Regions from separate parts of the Pseudoalteromonas porphyrae genome, predicted to be linked through region 2. Evidence: predicted binding sites of a transcription regulator. Region 2 holds the regulator's gene; each other region holds the start of a gene.
The links. The regulator LexA, encoded in region 2, represses DNA repair genes until DNA is damaged. The targets are predictions, from matches to a motif close to TACTGTATNNNNATACAGTA.

Region 1 (4,273 bases), on a different contig from region 2:
AAAAGTAGAAGCTGAAAAAGAACTTGTTGAAGCTAAAGGGCAGGCTGAGTTGGCTAATGTGACAAAGAGTGAGTTTTTAGCAGCAATGAGTCATGAAATACGAACACCGATGAATGGTGTACTCGGCATGTTAAACTTATTGAAACACTCAAAGCTGAATGAAGATCAATATTATAAAGTAAAGGTTGCTTCCAGTAGCGCGAATTCTTTACTGACTTTGATAAATGATATTTTAGACTTTTCTAAGGTTGATGCAGGAAAACTTGAACTAGAGATATTAGAGTTTGATATTCGAGATATGTTAGGTGAGTTTGCTCAGTCTGCGGCGGTGCCCGCACATGATAAAGGTCTTGAATTTATTTTAGATATGACTCAGGTAAATGTTTCGTGTGTTCAAGGTGATCCAGGGCGGTTACGACAAATATTAACTAACTTAGTCAGTAATGCAGTTAAATTTACTGCTTCAGGGGAGGTATTAGTTGAGGTCATACTAAGTGAAGTGGATATAGAAAACTGGCAACTCAGATGCAATATTAAAGATACTGGCATAGGCATAACGCAGGATCAGCAAAGTAAGTTATTCAAATCATTTTCACAGGTTGATGCATCAACAACGCGAAAATTTGGTGGTACAGGGCTCGGCTTAGCGATCGTTAAAAAATTATGTGTGCTTATGAATGGGGATGTGAGTGTTGAAAGCGATGATGGAAAAGGTAGTTGTTTTAGTTTTTATGTACAACTTTCAAAATCTGATAAGGCACAGCCCATAATACCTAATGTGGATATCAGCAAATTAAATATACTGGTAGTTGATGATAATTGCACGCACCTTAATGTATTAAGCTCACAGCTTAAACATTGGGGGGCGAATGTTAAGGTGGCGATGTCTTCAGCTGATGCATTCACGGTCGCAAATACCTTCTATGAAAAAAATAAGCGTACTTTTGATATTGGTTTTCTAGATATGGATATGCCGGGTATGAATGGTATTGAATTAGCAAAAGGGTTGCTTGCTAATGAGAGTCACAAAAGTATTCAATTGATTGTTATGACGACAATAAATGATAAGGGCGATGATGCATACTTTGAAAAAATGGGTTTTTCAGGTAGCTTTAAAAAGCCAGCAATAACATCTGATTTATTTGCGGTATTTGCGAGCACGGTAGGCAGCGGAGCTTACTCTGATAGAGCGAGCCAGTTGTCACAACAATTCACAAAAACACTGCGCAGCAATGGCGCTGTGGAAAATATAATATGGGAACCTTCAATTCGAATTTTACTTGCTGAAGATAATCAAGTTAATCAGATTGTTGCAATAAGTATGTTGAACAAACTAGGATTACATCAAATAGATGTAGCAGCAAATGGCGAAGAAGTGATTAGTTATCTAAAAAACGCCCAGCGATTTGAACAATATACCGCAGTGATTATGGATTGTCAGATGCCAGTAATGGATGGTTACGAGGCTACGCGGCAAATTAGAGAACTAAAGTGTGGAGAAATATACGCAAAAGTTCCAATAATCGCGATGACAGCAAATGCCATGGTAGGTGATAAAAGAAAGTGCATTGAAGCTGGGATGGATGATTATGTGCCCAAACCCATTATGCAAGATAACTTACTCGAAAAACTGCTTTTATGGTTACCCCATTCCTTAAAATGAAAATAAGGTAAGCTAACATACAAGCAGTGCTTGAGCTGATTTTTGAACGCCCTCGTTTAGAATACATTCTGTATTTAAATGTTGATTTATTTATATGCAATTTAGTTATTTAGCGCTAAGTTTATAGAGTCAGATCACACGCTATGGCACTTTTTATATTTTTTATTGCTACCACATGGACACTCATCATTACGATTTACTTTTATATCAGTAACAGGGAAAATTTCGCCATCTAAATAGCGCCACAGCTTATTTTCTTTGATAAATTGTGATTTTTCATGTAATTGACAATACAAATTTTGATAAAAATAACTAGCGCAAAATTCAACATAGCCTGTTTCTTCGTTGTGGTCAGTACTAATGACGCTTAATGATATAAAGCGACAACTATTAGCAAAGTCAGCAATTTCTATTACAGGGTTTTCGGCTTGTTTTTCTTGTGCATAAGTTTGGTAAACATATTTTGCGTTTTTTAGGGCATATGCAACAAAGCGAGAGCGCATTAGCTGTTCTGGGCTAGTTGCTTGTATTGTTCCTAAGTGTAATTTTTCACAGCAGTCTTGGTAGCTTTGAAGGCTCCCACACAAGCAAGTTTTGTCAGTATGTGTAGTCATAGTTCAAATATGTTTATTCAAAAACGGCATTTTAGCAGTTTATTGAGCTAATGCTATCTCTGTCATGTTTTGTGTCTTAGTAAAGCAATATAGCTTTGCGCTAGCTTGGTCTAATTTTAGTGAGAGATTACTAATTTGATTATCTTTTACGATATCAGTCCATGTTATCACCGCTGCAAAATTACCATTATGTAATGCAGAATTTAAAACATATTCTAAATTTACAAGATGCTTTTGTCTTATTACTAAGAGCTTACTTGTATCAATTGAGCATGAATCCAGCAGAGCTTTACTTGGTACATGATCTGGTGCTATTAATAATGTCCATGCATTTTTATTATTATAATGATGTAGAACCTTTAGTAGTTCAAAAGTAGCTGATATCTCATCCTCAATTTGAATTAAATTTACTGACGAGCTTAGGTTATCTTGTTGATAGCTTTTAACGGTTCTAACAGTAATTGGCTGTAACATAGGTTCTACTCACTGGTTGTTTATACAGTATGTGTATACAGTAGTTTATACAGTGTTTGTGTGCAAGCGTTTTTTGCCAATTTTTTATACGATTACTGCCTTTAATTTTTTTTAATAGATCAAATGCGGAAGTGAAAAAGTTTAAATCTTTTAAATTTCAAATATTTATTTTTTAGTGAATTAAAAAATCGTTTAATTCCTTTGGCTAGGATTGTGATGGGATTAGGTGAGAAAACTGTTGTTGATGAATTTGTTCATACAATGATGCTGCATAACATTGTGCATCTTTAAAGCGACGTGTTGTTATGTGTTTACGTAAATCTGCTAATGTGATCGTTGCAGGTTCATAGCCTTGGCTGCTGGCTAAAGTTAACCATACCGCACCATGAAAAATGCTACTGGGTACGCCTTGGCCTTTAATAAAAAATAAGCCCAGATAAAACTGTGCCTTGTGATTGCCTGCCATCGCAGCTAGGCGCATCCATTTAGCGGCCAGAGGGACTTGTTCATTTTTTAAATAGTAAAGTGCTTTCGTTACTGTTTTGTCCGATGTTTCAGGTGTGGGGTCTTTATTCTCAACTGTTGTTGGTTGAGTTATAAATGACAACACGTTTTCAAGTTGTTGTTCAAGATCAAGGCCAATTGGAGATGTATCAGTCATAATGCCACGCATGTTATTTTTTTTATACACTACGTAAGTTTAGTCTAAGACCGGGTGATTTGTCCTATTATTCTTTTAATCTGTGATAAAATTACGAAATTATTCCCCTGTGAAAATGAATTATCATTATGCTTGATGCGTTATTTAAAATTAGCGCGCACAATTCGACTGTGCGCCGTGAATGTATTGCTGGTTTAACGACCTTTATCACCATGGTTTATATTGTTTTTGTTAATCCGGCCATGTTAGCTGAGGCCGGTATGGATCAAGGTGCGGCTTTTGTTGCTACTTGTATCGCAGCTGCAATTGGTTGCTTTATTATGGGCTTTTGGGCTAATTATCCATTAGCGTTAGCGCCAGGTATGGGATTGAATGCGTTTTTTACGTATGGTGTGGTGCTTGGTATGGGCCATACTTGGCAGGCTGCGTTAGGTGCCGTGTTTATATCGGGCTGCATTTTTTTGCTTTTAAGTTTATTTAAAGTGAGGGAGTGGATAATTAACGCGATTCCGCTTGTTCTTAAACAAGCTATAGCGACAGGCATTGGTGCTTTTTTAGCGCTTATTGCGTTAAAGAATGCTGGAATTATTGTCGCGAGTCCAGCCACGTTAGTTCAGCTTGGAGATATAACTTCTGCGGGTCCATTACTTGCAATTTTAAGCTTTTTTGTCATCGCGGCGTTATTATTTCGTGATTTCAAAAGTGGTGTATTGATCAGTATTTTATTAGTGACATTGATTTCTCTGAGTTTAGGCTTAGTGCAATACCAAGGCGTAATTTCTATGCCGCCTTCACTTGCTCCTACATTTATGCAATTGGATTTTGCTGCTGCGTTTGAGCTTTCTATGCTCAGTGTTATTT
Region 2 (4,273 bases):
ATTGCATATTTTTATATGCAATTTAGTCGGCGATGGCGTGTGGTTATCGCCATCACCATTAAGAGAATTTTATGTGCGAGTTCGTTTACGTCGAGGCAACCTGAAGTTTTGTAGTAGTAAAATAAATCCAGTGATACAAAATAACACGCTACAGGCAGAAAAACTGATCAGTAATGGATTATTAAAGTCTTCTCGTTCGTCGTAATCCATAATATGTAGCATCCAAAAAAAGTCAAAAATACGCCAAATAGTACTGCGTACAGTAATAACGTTTCCATTATCTGCTGATAGATATAACGTTGTGCTAAAGGAGTCATCAAAAGTTACTTGCCAAATATTTTGTTTATAACCCACCTCACGAGGGCCTGTTGTTAGTATTACAGCATTATTAACTTTTGCTTCTATTAATAAATGAGCGTAGGCATTTGCAATAATTTGGGTTTTACTCGGTGCTAAAAGCGGGCGCCCAGTAAGGCCATTAAAGCTATGCTCACCTTCGCTGTTATTCACTGTAATTATTGGGGTGGTTAAAAAATGACTATAAGTTATTTGAGTTGGCTGTGGAACTTGCAAGACAATATTATCAAGTGAGGTAGGGTAATCGGCTTGATTAAATGGGTTATTAATTGAGCGTGCTGCAAGATGCTTACCGTGCACTTTTTCAAGAGGGATTGCGCTCATTACTAAACCACCTAACAACCAGGCAAAAATTTGAATTGCTAGTAAATACCCGAGCCATTTGTGAAATTTACGAGCGTGTTTAAAAATGCGTTTATTCATATTACTACCTGTTTGTTATTATTTTTCAGCGCGGTATTTTATAAGCTATACTCGGTTTGCCAATGTGGCAAATTGTCGCATGTAGATTTTAGCTTAGATAAAACGTTGAATTATGTATCTTGAGGTGACTTGGGGATAGATTATTTGGTATAAAAGCAAAAATAGGTTAAAGTTTGCATTGTTTTTAATGTGAGATAAAAGAGAAATAATGTCGGAAATTCAATTTTTAAATGTAGATCTTGAGCTTGAATCCAAACAAGATATTAGCCTGTTAGTTGCAGACTTAAAAAAGAGTGCTGTGGTTTTACATTATGATAAAGATGAGTACCGACAGCTTGCACGCATTGAATCTAAAGGAGAAGTAACCTCTCCTGATAAGGCGATTAATCACTTATGCGAGTTAATAGAGTCGTGTTCGCGTGCAGCATTAAAACAATGGTTATCGTGCTCAAAGCGTACTTTTGATCTTGGCTTTGAATCAGGTACCTCGCCAAAGTGCTTTAATCAAGCATTACAGGTTGATACCTTGTTACGCATATCTGCAATAGGTGCCGGTGTTGAAATTACTATTTATCCTGTTCAGAGCTAATTTTACGCTCAACAACTGCTGCGGTCATCCTCGATACGCAGCATAATTCACCTCGGCTGTTGGTTATTTTTACTTCCCATACTGATGTTCGCTTACCCAAATGCAGTGGCTTAGCTATTGCTGTTAACGTGCCATTACGTGATGCTTTTAAATGGTTCGCATTGATCTCTTGTCCAACGCAGTAAAAGTTTGTGAAATCGACCACAAAATTAGCGGCATAACTGGCGACGGTTTCAGCTAAAACAACATTAGCACCACCGTGCACTATTCCCATTGGGTTATGATGCTCAGGGATGGCTGGCATAGTTGCAACGAGGTAATCGTCACCAATTTCACTAATCTCAATGCCCATGGTTTTCATTAATGTGCCTTGTCCACTTATACCGTTATCAAGATTTTTGCATTGTTCAAGGGTGATAGGTTGATACCAAATACTCATATGTTCATATTCTCCAATGGGTTTAAATTTACTTTATACTTTTTAACATTCATATCGGTAACTTCATACTAATAAATTCAATCAATATTTATGGTTTTATTTAAGCCAATTTAAATTTGCGATTTTCATATAACTGTATATACTCACAGTTAAATGTACTGTATGGAAACCCAGTTGTATGCGCCCATTAACGAATCGCCAAGCTCAAATTCTCGAACTTATTAAAGCTTTTATCAAAGATACAGGCATGCCACCAACGCGTGCAGAAATTGCGCAGACGCTAGGTTTTAAAAGTGCAAATGCGGCAGAAGAGCATTTAAAAGCACTTGCTAAAAAAGGTGTAATTAAAATGAAACCTGGTGCAAGCCGAGGTATTCAACTGGTTGAAGAAGATGAGCCAGAGCAACTAGGTTTACCGCTTATTGGTAGGGTGGCCGCGGGTGAACCAATATTGGCTGAGCAACATGTTGAAAGCCATTGCCAAGTTGATCCGCTGTTATTTAAGCCAGCTGCTGACTTTTTACTGCGTGTACAGGGCATGAGTATGAAAGATATTGGCATTATGGATGGTGATTTATTAGCTGTACATCGTACTCAAGTGGCTGAAAATGGCCAAGTAGTGGTGGCACGTGTTGATGATGATGTAACCGTTAAGCGTATTGAAAAAGCTGGGAAAAAAGTTTTCTTACATGCTGAAAATGATGACTTCTGCGCAATTGAAGTTGATCTAGAGCATGAATCTTTCAATATAGAAGGTTTGGCTGTTGGTGTTATTCGTAACGCCGATTGGATGTAATAACTTTTTCATAGAGTGGCATCAAATAGCTGAAGTTTGATGCTTTACATTTTTTAACCCCTAATATATTAGAACCCACACTTGTAAGTACCATTCAAAGCCTTATTACCCCTACTTATCCACTGCTTTTAGCTATTTAATATTACCTTCCTTTGGAAAATAACGCGCTGATTTTTAGTTGTTATTTTTGCAGTAAAATAAAATTTAATTGCCATTAAAACTTGCTAATTGTTCATTTTTTAACTAATTGGTTAATACACTGTATTAACAATTGCTCTTTAATGAGTGTGTTTATGCCTGTGGCATAAATAAATTGTTAACTTTCAGTTAAAATAACAATAAACGAATTGGCGCGATTTAATAGCAGTGCCGCCTTTTCGCTTTGCATTTTTGCAATAGCATTCAAAGGAGTCGTCACATGGGTAAACTGAGCTCTACCTTGTGGCTTATATTGTTTGTTCTACCGCAGCAAGTATTGGCAAATAGCCAATTTAATATGCGAAAGGGCGTAACAGATATAAGTAATGATGTTTATCAACTGCACATGACAATATTTATTATATGTTGTGTGATTGGTGTAATTGTGTTCGCGGTTATGTTTTGGGCACTAATCCATCACCGAAAATCAAAAGGGGCAAAACCTGCCCAATTCCATGAAAGTACAAAAGTAGAAATCCTCTGGACGGCAATACCATTTGTAATCTTAATCGCTATGGCGGTACCCGCTACTAAAACTCTAATTTCGATGGAAGATGCCAGCAAAGCTGATTTGACCATTAAAATTACGGGGTCGCAGTGGAAGTGGCATTATGAATACATGGGTGAAGACGTTGCTTTTTACTCTATTCTATCAACCCCTCAAGATCAAATTTCCAACCAAGCAGATAAAACAAACACCTATCTACTTGAAGTTGATAAACCATTGGTATTACCAATTAATAAAAAAGTACGTTTTTTGATGACTTCAGACGATGTTATCCACTCTTGGTGGGTACCTGATTTTGCTGTTAAAAAAGATGCAAACCCTGGCTTTATCAATGAAACGTGGACCAAAATTAATGAAGAGGGAATTTATCGAGGTCAGTGTGCTGAACTATGTGGTAAAGATCATGGTTTTATGCCTGTTGTTGTTGAGGCTAAGTCTGAGCAAGCGTTTACCGATTGGTTGCAACAAGCGAAGCAAGCCAAAAAAACGGCAGCAGCAGCAGATGCAGCCCTGCTTGACCAAACCCTCCCTAAAGAGGAGTTAATGGTGTTGGGAGAGCAAGTGTATATGGCTAGTTGCGCCGCATGCCATCAACCAACAGGAATGGGTTTACCAGGTGTATTTCCTGCGCTCAAAGGTAATCCTGTGGTGTTGGGGGATATTAATGATCATATTGATGTGGTGATTAATGGTCGCCCAGGTACTGCGATGCAAGCATTTGTTAAGCAGTTATCAATTAAGCAATTGGCAGCTGTCGTTACCTATAAACGTAATGCATGGGGTAATGATACTGGGGATGTGATTCAACCGAGTCAAATACAAGCCGCGATTGATGCAACTTCGGAGGCTAAATAATGAGTAGCGTAACAGAGCAACAACATAATGAAGCTGGGCATCATGACGGCGGACATCATCACCCTGCAAAAGGGTTTAAGCGTTGGTTGTACACAACTAACCATAAAG
Region 3 (4,273 bases), on a different contig from region 2:
TTATCTAAACCAAATAAAGTAAACCATTTAGGCCCACCGGATGCACCTAAAAAGGTATTAAAAAGCGGTGCTTTAAAGCCTTGTTCGGCAATTATTTTTGCAGCAGTTTTACCTGCATATATCTCTATCATGGTAATTGCTTAATTATTTTAGCGCGATCACACTGAATATTTATTCAATTAAACATTCAGCATAAGCGAGCTATTTAATGCCAAATACCCTTTTCGGTCTTACCTTGAATAATGACATTTTTTGCATTAAATTTAGGTTCAATACCTTGGGCTCTTTGCTTATTATAATCATCTGTTACATTTAAAATAGTCGGGGTGAGTAATATAATGGCAATAACGTTAACCACGGTCATCAAACCCAGCGCAATATCGGCTAAATCCCACACCTCTTTTAATGTTGCAGACGCGCCCCACATCATCATTGATAAATATAATAGTGTATAAATGCCGCGCCCTATTTTGTTATCAAGCTTAAATAAGTGCAGGTTGCTTTCTGCATAGGCGTAGTTGGCCACTACAGAAGTAAACGCAAATAAAGTAATGGCTGCAGCCACAAAATATACGCCACCCTGTGCTAAATGTGCGGTCATAGCTGCTTGCGTTAAACGAATACCTTCCATCTCGCCGCTAATATCCACATTAGCAAGTAAGATGATCACCGCGGTGCAGCTACACAGTACAATAGTATCGAAGAATACACCCAGCATTTGAATATATCCTTGAGTTACAGGGTGGTTAGGTGTTGGTGAGGCGCTAGCTGATGCATGCGGCACACTGCCCGCGCCTGCTTCGTTTGAATATAAACCCCGTTGTATACCATTTTTTATTGCAGCTCCCATTGCCCCCGCACCGGCTTCTTGCAGGCCAAACGCAGATAGGAATATATCCTTTAACATAGCAGGTACTTGGCTAAAGTTGAGTAGTGTAATAATGACCGCAGCCAGCACAAATATAATCCCCATCACGGGCACTACTCGTTCAGCAAAGCGTGCAATGGCTTTGAAACCACCTAATATAATAGAGGCTGCGAGGATGGTTATAACAATACCAGAGTAGAATGTTGGAATTTCAAATGCGAAATTAAGTGCATCGGTTATGGTATTGGTTTGCATAGCGCTAAAGGTAAAGCCGTAACCTAAAAATAAGCACAATGCGAATGCAATAGCGAGACTGCGGCTATTTAAACCTTGTTTAATATAATAAGCAGGGCCGCCTCTAAATTCACCTTGGCTATCGCGTACTTTATATACTTGACCAAGCACGCTTTCAGCAAAGCCTGTGGCCATGCCTAATATAGCAATGACCCACATCCAAAATATTGCGCCACTGCCACCCAGTGATATAGCAACCGCTACACCGGCTAAATTCCCCGTGCCAACACGGGCACTTAAGCCTGTGCAAAGCGCTTGAAAAGAGCTTATATCGTCTTTATTACATTTACTGCTGCCTTTAAGCAGGCTAAACATATGTTTAAATTTTAGAATTTGCACAGCTTTTAGTCGCACTGAAAACCAAATACCGGTAAACAGCAGGATATAAATAAGGACTTGCCCTTCACCCCATAAAAGATTATTAATGCTGCCTACAACTGTGTTAAACATGTTTATCCCTTCTTGGATTCAAGTATTAAACCTAGCACCTTTATGAATAACAAATCACCAAATACGTATTTTTATTTAATATGCACTTTATCGTGATTTGTTAAATAATCAAGAAGCTATTAACGTTAAAGGGAATTTTTTATTTTTACTAGAAGAAATTACCTACAATAAACAAAGTAACCATCACTTAGCGCTTGAACTCAGCATCATTTGAGTAAGTACTTATGTCTGGCTGAATATTTCACTATAAATAATGGTTTCTCTATATTGATGAAAAGACACAGCTAGACTTTAGAAAGAAAAAAATAATAAACATAAAAATCATGTATTTAAGTTTTAGTAATTAATTTACTGTCACCCCCTGCTTGGCTTTTTAGCTAACTTTACATTATACTGTATAAACATACAGTATAATGTGTTTTTATCTATGCATGTCATTCCTATATATATCGAAGCGGGCGTATGCGGGTTTGAATCGCCAGCCGCCCAATATAAAGAACTTGGTTTATCTTTGGATCAATTATTAATTAAACATCCCGATGCGACATTTATCGGTGTGGCTTCTGGGGAGTCAATGCAAGGCGTTGGCATTTTTGATGGTGACTTATTGCTTGTGGATCGCGCTGAAGAAGCCAAAAATGGGGACGTTATTGTGGCTAATTTAAATGGCTTATTTGTATGTAAGCTATTAGACAAAACTAATGCCCGCTTACTCTCAGCCTCAGCTTTATATTCACCTGTGCAACTAAGTGATGCCGATGAATTTCAATTAGAAGGTGTTGTCACTCGCTCTATTCGATTACATCGTCCAAGTCCTGAGCTACACCAATGTACGCCTTAGTGGATGCTGTAGCATTTTATGCCAGTGCAGAAAAAGTATTTGATCCCGCAATTCGTTCAAAACCGGTGGTAGTACTTACTAATAATGATGGCTGCGTGTGCGCTATTTGCCCTATAGCACGGCGTTTAAATATTCCTAAATTCCAACCTTATTTTAAAGTTAAGCATTTATTGGCTAAGCATAAAGTAATCGTTCGTTCATCTAACTATGAGTTATACGCAGATTTAAGCGATAGAATGATGAATGTGATCAGTCGTTTTTGTGATAAACAATATATATATTCAATTGATGAGTCATTTTTACATTTTACCGGTTTTACTCCTTTAATTAATGATTGGCATCAGTACGGACACTTGATCCGCCGTACAGTATGGCGTGAAACTAAATTACCTGTGGGGGTCGGCTTTGGCTCAACGCCCACTTTGGCCAAAGCAGCAAATCATGCAGCTAAAAAGCTTAAGGGTTTTAACGGGGTTGCTGTCATTGATAACGAACAAGCGCGACTGCGTATTTTAGCTGCGATGGATGTCGCTGATATATGGGGAGTGGGCAAACGTTTAGCCAAAAAGTTAAAGCAACTTCATATTAACAGTGCACTTGATTTGGCAAAACAAGATCCACTGCAAATGAAACGCTTATTTAATGTAGTACTGGCTCGTACTGTGGATGAACTAAACGGCCGAACCTGTTTAGAGTGGGATGAAGTACGCCAAGATAAACGTGAGATTTTTTCGACTCGTAGCTTTGGTGAACGTTTAACAGATCCAACGGTATTAAAAACAGCCTTGATAAACCATTGTACTATTGTTGCTCGAAAATTGCGTCTGCAACGCTCTTTAACTAAACGCTTATTATTATTTGTGGCAAGCTCCCCACATGAACTAAACGCTTATAAAAAATCATTAGTGTATGAGCTGCCCACATCTAGCGCTGATAGCTGTGTATTTGCCAATGCAATTAGCGAGGTTTTTGCACAATTATACCAACAAAATGTTCGCTTTTATAAGTGTGGCGTGGGAGCATTAGAGCTTAGTTCACAGCAATTTCAGCAATCAGATCTTTTTACGCCGAATAAAAATAACATTAAACTAATGAAATGTTTGGATTCTGTAAATGCGCGTTATGGCAGCAATACGCTTGCTTTGGCAAGTCAGCAACAAAGCCAAGCGTGGCATATGAAACGTGAATTTTTATCTCCACAATACACTACTCGCTGGCTACATTTGCCAAAAATAAGCTGTAACTTATAAAAGGTTAGAACAAGGCAAAATTATGATATGTAGTTGTTCTATATAAGTAATTTTTAACGTAGTTAGTGAGTTACTTAATTTGCTAGAATGATCACGTTTTTAATAAAATTGGTATTATGGCTGGCGCTCAAACTCACAGCGTACATTGGTATTTTCAACACTGTATTGAATACGCGTAGGCGAGATGAAATGCAGCATTTGGCTCGTATCTAAATTATCAGCCTGATTTTCACAGCGAGTATGGCGCAGCGATAGCGTAACTCTTTGCGTTGTGTATTTGTATTTAGTCGTCACTAAACAAAAGTTTGCCGTTTTATTCGTTTGCGTTCCATGATGCAAGGCGGTAAAAACAATCCCTTCACCTAGTTTAAACCCTAGGCTTGGCGCGCTTTTATCAAACCATGATAATTGCCCATCAGTGCACACACTCGCGCTGCCTGAAACTAACTTATACGTACCTACTTTAGTGTTTAACAAACTAATAAACTGACTTTTATTGCTTGGTAGTTCAGTTTTAGCACTGATTGTAGTGCTAAAAAAAACAAACACGAAACACAGTAATATTTTACG

Region 1: ADS77_RS09740 (SulA-like leucine-rich domain-containing protein) is a predicted target of LexA. The motif match lies at 2,775-2,794, and genes of this name have one in related genera.
Region 3: ADS77_RS01715 (LexA family protein) is a predicted target of LexA. The motif match lies at 2,004-2,023, and genes of this name have one in related genera.

The regions. Positions count from the first base shown of each region.
Region 1 covers NZ_LHPH01000009.1:27,064-31,336, forward strand. Annotated here, with positions in the region: gene ADS77_RS09730 (PAS domain-containing hybrid sensor histidine kinase/response regulator) at 1-1,663, shown strand, start outside; gene ADS77_RS09735 (YchJ family protein) at 1,798-2,277, opposite strand; gene ADS77_RS09740 (SulA-like leucine-rich domain-containing protein) at 2,317-2,751, opposite strand; gene ADS77_RS09745 (tetratricopeptide repeat protein) at 2,957-3,412, opposite strand; gene ADS77_RS09750 (NCS2 family permease) at 3,541-4,273, shown strand, end outside.
Region 2 covers NZ_LHPH01000022.1:36,084-40,356, forward strand. Annotated here, with positions in the region: gene ADS77_RS16500 (hypothetical protein) at 70-780, opposite strand; gene ADS77_RS16505 (hypothetical protein) at 989-1,369, shown strand; gene ADS77_RS16510 (PaaI family thioesterase) at 1,347-1,808, opposite strand; gene lexA (transcriptional repressor LexA) at 1,987-2,604, shown strand; gene coxB (cytochrome c oxidase subunit II) at 3,023-4,165, shown strand; gene ctaD (cytochrome c oxidase subunit I) at 4,165-4,273, shown strand, end outside.
Region 3 covers NZ_LHPH01000001.1:424,101-428,373, forward strand. Annotated here, with positions in the region: gene ADS77_RS01705 (patatin-like phospholipase family protein) at 1-131, opposite strand, end outside; gene ADS77_RS01710 (alanine/glycine:cation symporter family protein) at 206-1,612, opposite strand; gene ADS77_RS01715 (LexA family protein) at 2,040-2,453, shown strand; gene ADS77_RS01720 (Y-family DNA polymerase) at 2,441-3,703, shown strand; gene ADS77_RS01725 (hypothetical protein) at 3,818-4,273, opposite strand, start outside.